One region of the Streptococcus sp. HMSC10E12 genome, then DNA from elsewhere that is predicted to be linked to it. Evidence: predicted binding sites of a transcription regulator. Region 1 holds the regulator's gene; the other holds the start of a gene.

Region 1 (6,470 bases):
TCACACGTTTGGCCTGCCAAGTCTCATCTCCTTGACGTCCATTGGATAGCTTCGCTTCTAAATCCGCAAAACTATAGTTAGACGTAAAGAAGGTAGGAAGCTCCTCAATCATACGATGCTGGAGGATAACTTGCAAAACATCATCTCTAATCCAAGAAGAAAATTGTTCTGCACCGATATCATCTAGAACCAAAACTTCCGCCTGTTTGACAGCATCAATTTGTTCCTTGACAGAACCATCCTTGATTCCATTTTTAACATCAATAGTAAATGATGGGTAATGAATAATGGTCGTCGCAACCTTCTTTGTCTCTGAAAGTTCATGAGCCATAGCAGCCAACATGAAGGATTTTCCAACCCCCATGTCTCCGTAGATATAAAGGCCTTTCTGGTCTGGACTAGGGTAATTCGCTACAAAATCCACGAGACTCTCAAAGGTATCAACACGAGCCACATCATCTAGAGCAATGTCCGCAAAGGTAATCTTACGATAAGACTGAGGAAGACTCACCAAATTAATCCGTTTAGCAATAGCCTGCTGTTCTTGTTGCTCTTTGAGCTGACGCGTCTCCTTATAGGTGACATCAGCGTAGCCTTCATTCATGGTCAGAATCGGCTCATACCCTTTGGCAATATACGAGGCATCACCTTCTTTGACCTTACGGCATTCCACCAGGAATTGATTAAACTTAGGAAGACTACGTTTGATTTCATCCTGGCTTAGGCTATGCTCTTGAATAAAGCTAGCCACTCTTGGATCTGCTAAAATTTGCTTCGTTAAATCTGTTGCATTGCCAGACCCATGATGCCCTGTTCGGTTTAGGGTTTGTCCAACTCTTTCCATAGGCTACTCCTTTCCTTTTTCTAGTTTTGCCAAAGCTCGACGTCTAATTTCATCCAACTTGGCCTGATCAGCCTGACTGGTTTGATTATCATAATCTGGATTACTCCAGCTTGGCACATTTGTTTTCTTCTTAGAATCTGCTCTTGCTTGCTGTGATTTCTTGTCGTAACCACTACGCAAGGCTAAAAGTCCCTGTTCAGCAGTGACGATATTCTTAAAAGCAAAGTCGTTGGCAAGTTTAGAGATATACTCTCGATTCACATTCGTCGAACGTGTCCGTCCCAAACTGTAGGCAACCATAAGGTTAATGACCTCATCCATAAAGCCTCTTTGTGCCAAATCCGTGAGAATCTGCTTCTCAGAATTAGTCACAGTCCCGCTTGGGCCTTTAGCACTTTGCAAGTAATCTATAGGCTCTTCGGACCTAACCGCTTTAAGAATCTTTTTCTCCGTCTCCGTCAAAGCAGAATCACCACCCAATGTTTGAGCCTGAGCCTGTTCTAATTGCACCTGCATACGCTTGACAATAATCTGGTGGTTCACGGCTGTCTTTTTCGCTAAGAGATAGGTATCATACCAATTCATGCCATGAGTTTCAGACAATTTATAGATTTCTGGCACATCTGTCTTTTCATCTGTAAATACAAATCCGTCAGCCTGCATACGATTCCTGAAACTGCTTAAATCAAACGAATTTTTAGGCTTGATTTCAGACACAGACTTTTGAGCCAAACGCTCATCGGTAAAGACATCCGAAAAACGTTTAGATAAATCTTGCAAGCCTTGTAGACCTGCCGGTTTCAAAGCGTCTACTGCTGGTTCACTAATCTTTTGCTCGAGAAGTGAACTATAAACGGCATGTTTTAGAAACTGCTCAATTGATAAGGGAGACTTAAGCTCTATAACATAAAACCCTTGAGGTGACTGGTAAAAGGCCAAGAGATCTACTGCTGTCAGAACCGCCAGTGCTTCCTGAAGGGGTTGCATTCCAAAGTTAAGGTGATTCAGAATAGCCGCAAACTTATGGCGGTGATTACCATTGTCATAAAAAGCCACGAAATACTGGTAAAGAGCGTATCCCTCACCTCCAATAATGGGATAATAGCAACGCATCAAACTTGCCTGATCGGGAACGATAACCTGATTGCCAACATAGACAAATTCTTCAATAGGTCTCATTTTTTAGACTCTTTTTTCGCACGTACAGTCTTGGTGATTTCTTGAAGCAACTCTTCAATCTCATCAACATCTTTGAAAGAACGGTAGACACTGGCAAAACGTACATAAGTAATCTCATCAAGGTCAGCGAGTTCTTTCATCACTAAATTCCCAATGACATCACTATCAACCTCTCCATCATGGTTACGGCGAATGTTTTGCTCAATACGGGTGATGGCATTTTCGATATCCTCACTAGAAACCGGACGCTTCTGAGCACTCATCAAGATACCATTGAAAATCTTATCGCGAGAGAATTGTTCACGAGTACCGTCTTTTTTGACAACCAAAAGTGGAACTTCTTCCACACGCTCAAATGTTGTAAAACGAGCATGACAAGAATCACACTCACGACGCCGACGAATGGTATTCCCATCCTCTGCCTGACGACTATCGATAACACTAGATTTATTGTGTTGACATTTTGGACAACGCATGCACTTCACCACCAATCTTTGAAATTCGGTACTCTATTTTACCATAAAAACACATAAAAAGCACGCCCTAAACGAGGCGTGCTCATGACCAAGAATCACTCTAAGTCTCTTATAAATTGATTTAAAGCTCAAGTTGAGGTGTCGTCGTTTCTCCATCTGCAAATGGAATGTAAAGGTCGAAACGTGTTCCAACACCAAGTTCAGAACTAACATCGATACGGCAGCGATAAGCTTCCACAATTTGGTAAAGAATTGACAAACCAATACCAACACCAGATTGCGTTGTTGTACGATTACGTGCCTTATCTGAACGGTAGAAGCGCTCAAAGATATGCTCAATATCTTCTTTAGAGATCCCTTCACCATTATCTTGCACTTGCACCAACATTTCATCTTCCAGAGCCTTAATTGTAACCTGGATTTCCTTGTTAACAGGAGAATACTTGACCGCATTATCAATCAAAATCGTAATCGCCTGTTCAAAGTGTTGGCTGTAAATCTGTGCAGGGCGCTCTGAACTCTCGAAATCATTGAGATAGAATTGGTAATCTTCATGCAAGACACGGAAGTTACCAATAACCGTACGGATTGAAGAATTCAAATCACAAGTATCGTTTCTGTGATTTTCAAATGACCCTTTGACACGGATAGAATCCAACATGTCATTAATCATAATCGTCATACGGTTGGCCTCGTGACTGGCAGCCTCAAGACTTTCCTCAAGAATCTCAGGGTCATTTTTACCCCAACGTTGCAAGAGGTCCATATGCCCCTTGATAACCGCAATCGGTGTACGCAATTCATGACTGACGTCACTCAAGAAACGCATCTGCATCTGATTATTTTCTTGGATTTTATCCATCATACGGTTAAAGTTAACCGCCAAATCACCAATTTCATCGTGACTTTCAATCTTAGAACGAAGTTCCAAATCACTTGGCGAATCGGTGATAACTCCCATCGTTTCGTGCAACTGTCTCATCGGACGAAGAATAGATGTCAAGACAACTACAGTCGCTGCGATAACTAGGACCGTCATCCCCACTTCTAGGAAAATCAATAAGAAAATCAAACGCTCTTTCAGAGCATAATAGAATTCCAAATCATGGAAGATTTGGGCATAACCAACGATGGTCTTTTTATCTTTACCGTAGATTGGAACTTGCAGCAAGAAACCACGCTTCCCTTTATAGGAAACTGACTTCAATTTGTTTACCTCGGACATACCTGGAGGCGAGTCTGTGTTCTCCTCAGAAGTAAAGATAAACGTTCCCTTTTTGTCATAAACAAAAACAGATTGGTTAGAATATAATTTATTAGAAATCGCAACCTGACCATCCAAAGAGTGCTTTTCGGAAAGCACACCATTAATGATCGATGCATAGATATTTTTAGGCGAATAAAGGGCAGCTAAAAGCGGTTCTGGACTCAACTCTTCGTCGGAGTCCCAGTCCTTTTCTATATAAGTAACAACTTTTGAGATTGTAGTGTTTACATTTTGACGTTCACGTTGTAAAAGTAGTGTATTGGCTGAGAAAATAACAACCAGAGTGAACATCGACAATACAAGAAAGAAGACCACAGCAGTTGTCATGGTCAACTTTTTTCTAATGGTTACTTTACCAAATAATTTATCTTGTAATTTACTCATTTTTCACGGATAACGTAACCCATTCCTCGTACTGTTTGAATATATGATTCCTTACCTGGAACGTCGATTTTTCCACGCAAGTAACGAATATAAACATCTACCACGTTTGTTTCGATGGCGTCATCATATTTCCAAACTTGAAGCAAGAGTTCCTCACGGGTCATCACTTGGTTCATATTGCTCAAAAGTGTGTTCAACAAATCAAACTCACGTTTTGTCAATGGAATTGCTTCATCACCACGAACAACTGTACGGTTTTGAACATCCAATTTCAAATCACGATAAGTTGATGCTTTGGCTGGTGCATTCTTAGCAGCTTCGATATCTTGGCGACGGAAGGTTGCACGGATACGTGCCAACAATTCTTCAATCGCAAATGGTTTTACAATATAGTCATCAGCACCGCGGTCCAAACCAGCAACAATGTCCATGATTGAATCGCGAGCTGTCATCATCATAATATAAGTATCTTTTTCTTGTTGGAGACGACGTGTTACTTCAAAACCGTCCATCTCAGGCAACATAAGGTCCAAGAGAATAAGATCGAAATCTTTCTCGAGTGCCATTTCAAGTCCTTCGCGTCCGTTGTCTGCTGTCACAACGTCGTATCCTTCGTGTTGAAGTTCAAGAGAGACAAAACGAGCAAGGTTTTTCTCATCTTCAACAATCAAAATGCGTTTGCTCATAATAAGTATTTACCACTTTCTTAAAATTTTTTGACTTCCATTTCCCTTAAAAAGTCTGTAGATTTACCCAATGAATAAATCCGAAAATTAACTTCTAATGATATAATAATATAGATTTTTAAAATTGTCAAACATTTTTAGTTTGTTTTTTTGAATTAATTTTCATCAAAGAGACCGTTCAATTGGGCAAAGGGATTACTTGCCTCTTTTTTCTCCTGTTGAAGTGCGGCAAAGTCCTCTTCTGATAAGACTTCCCAGTCATTCCCAGAGAGCGAAATTTGTCCTGATTCTTCCTCAGGTGTTAGTACTCTCAAAGGAATATTAAGAAGAATATTATCTAGAATACTCTCATCAAGATTAATAGTATCCCCATCCAAGATAAGAACTAGATTTTCTTCGACTAATTCTTTTTGAAGAGCAGCATCTGCCTCTTGTATAAAGGTTTCTGAAACCGGATAGTTAAATCTAAGGGTCACAGGTTCAAGTGAACGGCTAGATGGCAAGGTAATATCATAGCTAAGTTGATAATCCAAAAGGTACAAACCATTGTCATAGGCTACCTGCCCACTTGCTTGAATCTGTTCAAGATTTAAAACTTGATCATAGCGTTCTTTAATAGACTCCAACAAAGAAGGTGCTTCGTTAAAGGCGAGCCCTTCTGGAGACTTTCTAACTTCTGAAAGGTAAATCATTTTTAATCCTCAAATTAAATTTCCCCATAGGGGTCTATTTTCAATCCACAAGACCATAATCCCCTACATTCACTTTTCATTAGAGAGCATGATTATGATTTTAGACTTAATAAGTATTATATCAAATTTTTAAGAAAAAATAACAGCTTTAATATTACATATTTCTTAAACTTAGAACTTTTTTCACAGCTAATGAGAAACTTACTCAGACCTAGTTTCCATCTGTCTTATAGCGTTAGATGAAAGCTCTTAATTATGGTAAAATAAGAGCATTGAAACTAGATAAAAGGAATATAAAATGACACCTGAAGATTTTTACAAGGCTCTGAAAGAACTGGGGTTCGATCTCAGCCAAAAACAAAAAGACCAATTCCAACGCTACTTTGAGCTCTTGGTGGAATGGAACGAAAAGATCAACCTTACTGCAATCACAGAAAGAGACGAGGTCTACCTCAAACATTTCTACGATTCCATAGCTCCTGTTCTCCAAGGACATATTAAAAATCAGACTATTCGACTTCTCGATATCGGAGCTGGAGCTGGATTTCCAAGTCTCCCTATGAAAATCCTTTGTCCTGAACTTGATGTGACTATCATTGACTCTCTTAATAAACGCATCAATTTCCTAAATCTATTGGCCGATGAACTTGAGCTCAGCGGTGTTCACTTCTATCATGGTCGTGCAGAGGATTTTGGACAAGACAAGGCCTTCCGTGCTCAGTTCGATATTGTAACCGCCCGTGCTGTTGCACGCATGCAGGTTCTCTCAGAATTGACCATTCCTTTCTTAAAGGTGGGTGGACAACTTATTGCACTTAAAGCTGCAGCAGCTGACGAAGAGCTAGCCGATGCTAAAAATGCCTTGAACTTGCTTTTTGCCAAGCCTATTCTCAACGAGAACTACAAACTGCCAAATGGGGATGGACGTAATATCACCATTGT
Region 2 (6,470 bases), on a different contig from region 1:
AAGCATTCAACTCATGATCAGCATGTAGAATTAAGGCCTTATTCATAGCCTCAACTTCAATTTCAGAAGGTTCAACACCATTCAGCATGTAAAGAAAATTAGCAGCAAAACCTAAATCTTCTCTTGGTTTGAGGGGCATTTTACCAGTGCGTAAGCGTGCAAAAGTCGTAATAATTGTTGGCAATTTAGCCATCAATTCAATACTTTGCTGATAAATTGCCTCCATGGATCTTTCCTCGGCGTCCACATTGTAAACCCCAAGAAGGGAGACTGTTGAACGTAAAACACTCATTGGGTGCAAATGTGGACGAGATTGGATAAGAATGCATTGCTCTACAGCATCAGAAATATCATAGTTCTTACGCAACTCAGCTTCAAAGTACTTAAGTTCCATTTGCGTAGGAAGATGACCATTCCACAAGAGATAAATCACTTCCTCAAAAGACGCTTTATTTTCCATAAACTCGGAAATATCATATCCCGAATACGATAAATGATCATCGATAATAGATGAAATCCTAGTATTACAGGCAATCATATCCTTAAGTCCATTAATTTCAACTGTTGTCATATTAGGCTCCCTTCAATTTTTTTCTTACAACCATTGGCAAGATACCACCATTTTTATAGTAGCGAATATCAGCATCTGCATCAAAGCGTACCAAGGCTTTAAAGGTTTTGGTTTGTTCAGGTGTTGAAGCTGTAACAGTGATAACATCATGGACACCTGGATTTTCTGAAAGGTCAAAGCTAAAGGTCTCCTGTCCTGTCAATCCAAGACTTTCAGCATTTTCTCCTTCCATAAATTGGACTGGTAAAATCCCCATCATAACGAGATTTGAACGGTGAATACGCTCAAAACTCTCAGCAAGCACTACTTTTACACCAAGAAGATTAGCACCTTTAGCCGCCCAGTCACGACTTGAGCCCATACCATAATCCTTACCGGCAATTACAATCGTATCTTGATTAGCTTCTTTATATTTCATAGCAGCATCATATATAGGTAGAATGTCACCATCATATTTAGTATATCCACCAATTTTTCCATCTGCTAGCTCATTCTTGATACGAATATTAGCAAAGGTTCCTCGCATCATGACTTCATGATTACCACGACGGCTACCATAAGAATTGAATTCTTGATAATCAACACCATTCTCAGTCAAATAACGAGCTGCTGGACTATTTCTGGCAATATTTCCCGCTGGAGAAATATGGTCTGTTGTTACCGTATCTCCGAATTTAGCCAAAACCTTCAAATCTTTCAATGGTTTAACGCTCAAATCATCTCCTAAAGCATCAAAGTAAGGTGGGTTTTGAATATAGGTAGAGTTTTGATTCCATTTATAATTTTGACTTTGTTCAGTAGGAATAGCATTCCACTTCTCACTATCAGAAAAGACACTGGCATATTCATCTTGGAAGAGTTGACGGGTGACGTATTTATCAACATAAGTCTCAATTTCTTCACGAGATGGCATAATTTCCTCTAAATAAACAGCTTGACCATTATCATCAAAGCCTAAAGGTTCAGTTGTCAAATCAATATTCGTGTTACCTGCCAAGGCATAAGCAACAACCAATGGTGGGCTAGCCAAGAAATTTGCTTTAACAAGTGGATTAATACGCCCTTCAAAATTACGATTTCCTGACAAAACGGCACTCGCTAATAAATCAGTTTCTACAATAGCCTTAGCCACCTCAGGACGTAAGTCTCCTGAGTTCCCAATACAGGTTGTACAACCGTAACCTACCAAGTTAAAGCCAAGCTTATCTAGATAGGTTTGTAAGCCTGAAGCTTTGAGATAACCAGTAACAACCTTAGAACCGGGTGCCAAAGATGTCTTCACTGTTGGAGAGACTTTTAATCCTTTCTCAACCGCTTTTTTAGCTAAAAGACCGGCTGCCATAAGAACGTAAGGATTTGAAGTATTGGTACATGATGTGATAGCTGCAATGGCCACATGACCTGTTTGAATTGTTTCTGAATGATCCTCAAAGTCAACGTTTGCAGTTTTTACTAACTCTTCCTTATCCAAACCGAAACCACGGACACCTGCTTCTCGTACCACTGCATCCTGGAATTCTTGCTTAGCATCTGATAAGAGAATCAAATCTTGTGGACGTTTAGGACCTGAGATAGAAGGTTTAATAGATGACAAATCGATTTCAACAATCTTAGTATACTTGGCTTCTTTACTTGGATCATAGAAAAGATGATTGGCTTTTGTATAGGCTTCAGTGACTTGGATATGATCCTCATCACGGTTAGTTAAACGCATGTAGTTAAGAGTCTCGTCATCAATAGGAAAATAACCACAGGTCGCACCATATTCTGGTGCCATATTAGCGACTGTGGCACGGTCAGCTAGAGACAAACTCTTCAAGCCAGGTCCAAAGTACTCAACAAATTTACCAACCACATTTTCAGAACGAAGCACCTGAGTAATCTTGAGAGCCAAATCTGTTGCCGTTGCAATTTTAGGCAACTCTCCTGTCAAATGTACACCAATAACCTCTGGAATTGGAAAATAAGATGCTTCACCGAGCATCGCTGCTTCAGCTTCAATTCCGCCAACGCCCCAACCAAGGACGCCAATACCATTAATCATAGTCGTGTGACTATCTGTACCAAACATAGAGTCAGGATATAGGAGCCCATCATTTTCAATAATGACATCACTCAAAAATTCAATATTAACCTGGTGAATAATACCTGTAGCTGGTGGAACCGCACGATAATTTTCAAAAGACTTTTCAGCCCACTTAAGAAATTCATAGCGCTCGTTATTACGTTTAAACTCTAGATTGATATTATCTTCAAGAGCAGTATCACATCCGTATGAATCCACTTGGACAGAGTGGTCGATGACCAAATCTACTGGAATCTCGGGATTAATAAATTCGGCTTTACCACCATTAGCCACTATAGCATCACGCATTGAAGCTAAATCAACAACAACAGGAACTCCTGTAAAATCTTGTAAGATAACACGACTTGGTTTAAAAGGCACTTCAGAAATTGTTGGAAAATTCGGAAATTTCATTAGATCAGAAATGTGAGATTCCTTAACATCGACGCCATCTTTTTTTCGGAGGAGACTTTCAAGTAGTATTCGAATGGTATAAGGTAGTTCTCCAACCTTAACATCATGAGATTTTGCTGCTTTTTCAAGATCATAGAAAGAGAATGTCTTACCATTTACAGTTAGATTTGAACAGTATTCTTGCATACTTGAACCTCCATTAGTTAAAAATTTTCTTTATTCTACACTGTTTTTTTTGAAAAAACAAATAGAATTGGCATTTTGATGTTATATTATATAACATACGTGGTGAGATATTTCTTTTTTAGCCATTTTCATAAACAAATTCTATTTAATTTAGAGAACCTAAAAAAGCCTTTGAAACACAAGATATAGGGTTGTGTTTCAATACTAAACACAAAATATTGTATTTTGTCGGTTCAACCTCTTGATTTTTCCCAATATTTTGGGTATTCTATTAAAGTTAAAAAGTGGCTCTCTTGGCCACTTAAAATCTTTTTATAAAGGAGTATTTGCAATGGCAAAGATTACATTATTTTCTAAAAACAACTGCATGCAGTGTAAAATGACTAAAAAATTCTTGGAAAAGGAAGGTGCTGATTTCGAAGAAATCAACATTGATGAACAACCAGAAAAAATCGATTACGTAAAAAGTCTTGGTTTCACTGCTGCTCCAGTTATTGAAGCAGGCGATATCGTCTTTTCAGGTTTTCAACCGACTAAACTTAAAGAAATCCTTTAATTATCAAGTTTTTAAATAGAAAGGAACTTGTTTGCTTAGTTTAATATTTTAACCTTAATATACTATTAAACTGAGCCTGGTATCTGTATTATGTCTTTAAAAAATCTTGGCGATGTCTCATACTTCCGCCTCAACAACGAAATTAACCGTCCTGTTAACGGTCAAATTCCTTTGCATAAGGACAAAGAAGCACTTCGTGCCTTCTTCCTTGAAAACGTTAAGCCAAATTCAATGGCATTCAACAGCATCACAGATAAAATTAATTATTTGATTGAGAACGATTATATTGAGTCTGAATTCATCGGTAAATACGAACCTGCTTTCATCGAAAAATTGTCTGCAGAAATTCATTCTCAAAAATTCCGCTTCCAATCTTTCATGGCAGCCTACAAGTTCTACCAACAATATGCCCTCAAAACAAACGATGGCGAGTCTTACCTCGAAAGTATTGAAGATCGTGTTCTATTCAACGCCCTTTACTTTGCTGATGGTGATGAAAACCTAGCTAGTGACCTTGCCAACGAAATGATTCACCAACGTTACCAACCTGCTACTCCTTCATTTCTAAATGCTGGACGTAGCCGTCGTGGTGAGCTCGTGTCATGTTTCCTTATTCAAGTAACGGATGACATGAATTCTATCGGACGTTCTATCAACTCTGCCCTCCAGTTATCACGTATTGGTGGTGGGGTAGGTATTAGCTTGTCTAACCTTCGTGAAGCTGGTGCTCCTATCAAAGGATATGCTGGGGCAGCCTCTGGTGTCGTGCCTGTTATGAAGCTTTTCGAAGATAGCTTCTCTTACTCAAACCAACTTGGCCAACGTCAAGGTGCTGGTGTTGTTTATTTGGATGTTTTCCACCCAGACATCCTTGCCTTCCTTTCTACTAAGAAAGAGAATGCTGATGAGAAGGTGCGTGTTAAGACACTGTCACTTGGTGTTACAGTTCCAGATAAATTCTACGAGTTGGCACGTAATAATGAAGATATGTACCTCTTCAGTCCTTACTCAGTCGAAAAAGAGTACGGTAAACCATATAACTACATTGATATTACAGCTATGTACGATGAGTTGGTTGCCAATCCAAATATCACAAAAACCAAGATTAATGCCCGTGAGCTAGAAACTGAAATTTCTAAACTCCAACAAGAATCAGGTTATCCATATATCGTCAATGTTGATACAGCCAATCGACACAATCCAATCGATGGTAAGATTATCATGTCCAACCTCTGTTCTGAAATTCTTCAAGTTCAAACACCAAGTGAACTTAACGATGCACAAGAGTTTGTTAAACTCGGTACAGACATTTCATGTAACCTTGGATCAACTAATATCCTTAACATGATGACTTCACCTGACTTTGGTCGTTCGATTAGAGCAATGACACGTGCGCTTACCTTTGTTACAGATAGCTCAAGTATTGACGCTGTACCATCTATCAAAAATGGTAACCAACAAGCTCATACCTTTGGTTTGGGAGCTATGGGGCTTCACTCTTACCTCGCTAAACACCATATCGAGTATGGTAGCCCTGAATCTGTTGAATTCACTAATATCTACTTCATGCTTATGAACTACTGGACTTTAGTTGAATCTAACAACATTGCCCGTGAACGTCAAGAAACCTTTGTCGGTTTTGAAAAATCAAAATATGCTGATGGTTCTTACTTTGACAAATACGTTACAGGCCAATACGTTCCTAAATCTGATCGTATAAAAGAACTTTTCGATGGCCACTTCATCCCACAAGCCAAAGATTGGGAAGAACTCCGTGAACTCGTTAAGAAAGATGGACTCTACCATCAAAACCGTTTGGCTGTTGCGCCAAATGGATCAATCTCTTACATTAACGACTGTTCGGCTTCTATCCATCCAATCACACAACGTATTGAAGAACGTCAAGAAAAGAAAATCGGAAAAATCTATTATCCAGCCAACGGTCTTTCAACAGACACAATTCCTTTCTACACTTCAGCCTACGACATGGACATGCGTAAAGTTATCGACGTTTATGCCGCTGCGACTGAACACGTTGATCAAGGTTTGTCATTAACCCTGTTCTTGCGTAGTGAGTTACCAAAAGAAATTTACGAATGGAAAACAGAAAATAAACAAACGACTCGTGACCTTTCTATCCTTCGTAACTACGCCTTTAACAAGGGAATTAAATCAATCTACTACATCCGTACTTATACAGATGACGGTGAAGAGGTTGGTTCTAACCAATGTGAAAGCTGTGTCATCTAAGATAGTGATTTAACGGTAACACCTTCACTAGTCTTATTTACAAAATGCATTAAAAGGTCGGTTCGCCGACTTTTTTAATAGATCAACTCAAAAAACTATATCATGATTTTGAATTATGATAAAATAGTAACGATATCAATAAAGAAAGAGGTTTCTAATGGAAACTTACTACAAAGCCATTAACTGGAATGAAATCGAAGATGCGATTGATAAATCTACTTGGGAAAAATTGACCGAACAATTTTGGCTAGATACACGTATCCCACTTTCAAATGACCTTGATGACTGGCGTAAACTTTCAGCTGAAGAAAAGGATTTGGTTGGAAAAGTTTTCGGTGGTTTAACCTTGCTAGATACCATGCAATCTCAAACTGGTGTTGAAGCCATTCGTGCAGACGTCCGTACACCTCATGAAGAAGCTGTATTGA

Evidence for each region. The regulator NrdR, encoded in region 1, represses ribonucleotide reductase genes. The targets are predictions, from matches to a motif close to ACACNATATATNGTGT.
Region 2: the regulator NrdR is predicted to act here: its motif matches at 3,445-3,460, upstream of nrdH (glutaredoxin-like protein NrdH).

Annotation. Positions count from the first base shown of each region.
Region 1 covers NZ_KV791092.1:23,628-30,097, reverse strand. The annotation lists gene dnaI (primosomal protein DnaI) at 1-844, opposite strand, end outside; gene HMPREF3112_RS05810 (DnaD domain protein) at 848-2,023, opposite strand; gene nrdR (transcriptional regulator NrdR) at 2,020-2,499, opposite strand; gene HMPREF3112_RS05800 (HAMP domain-containing sensor histidine kinase) at 2,621-4,150, opposite strand; gene HMPREF3112_RS05795 (response regulator transcription factor) at 4,147-4,836, opposite strand; gene HMPREF3112_RS05790 (DUF177 domain-containing protein) at 4,992-5,528, opposite strand; gene rsmG (16S rRNA (guanine(527)-N(7))-methyltransferase RsmG) at 5,827-6,470, shown strand, end outside.
Region 2 covers NZ_KV791104.1:86,682-93,151, reverse strand. The annotation lists gene HMPREF3112_RS07220 (citrate synthase) at 1-571, opposite strand, end outside; gene acnA (aconitate hydratase AcnA) at 573-3,236, opposite strand; gene nrdH (glutaredoxin-like protein NrdH) at 3,568-3,792, shown strand; gene nrdE (class 1b ribonucleoside-diphosphate reductase subunit alpha) at 3,883-6,042, shown strand; gene nrdF (class 1b ribonucleoside-diphosphate reductase subunit beta) at 6,200-6,470, shown strand, end outside.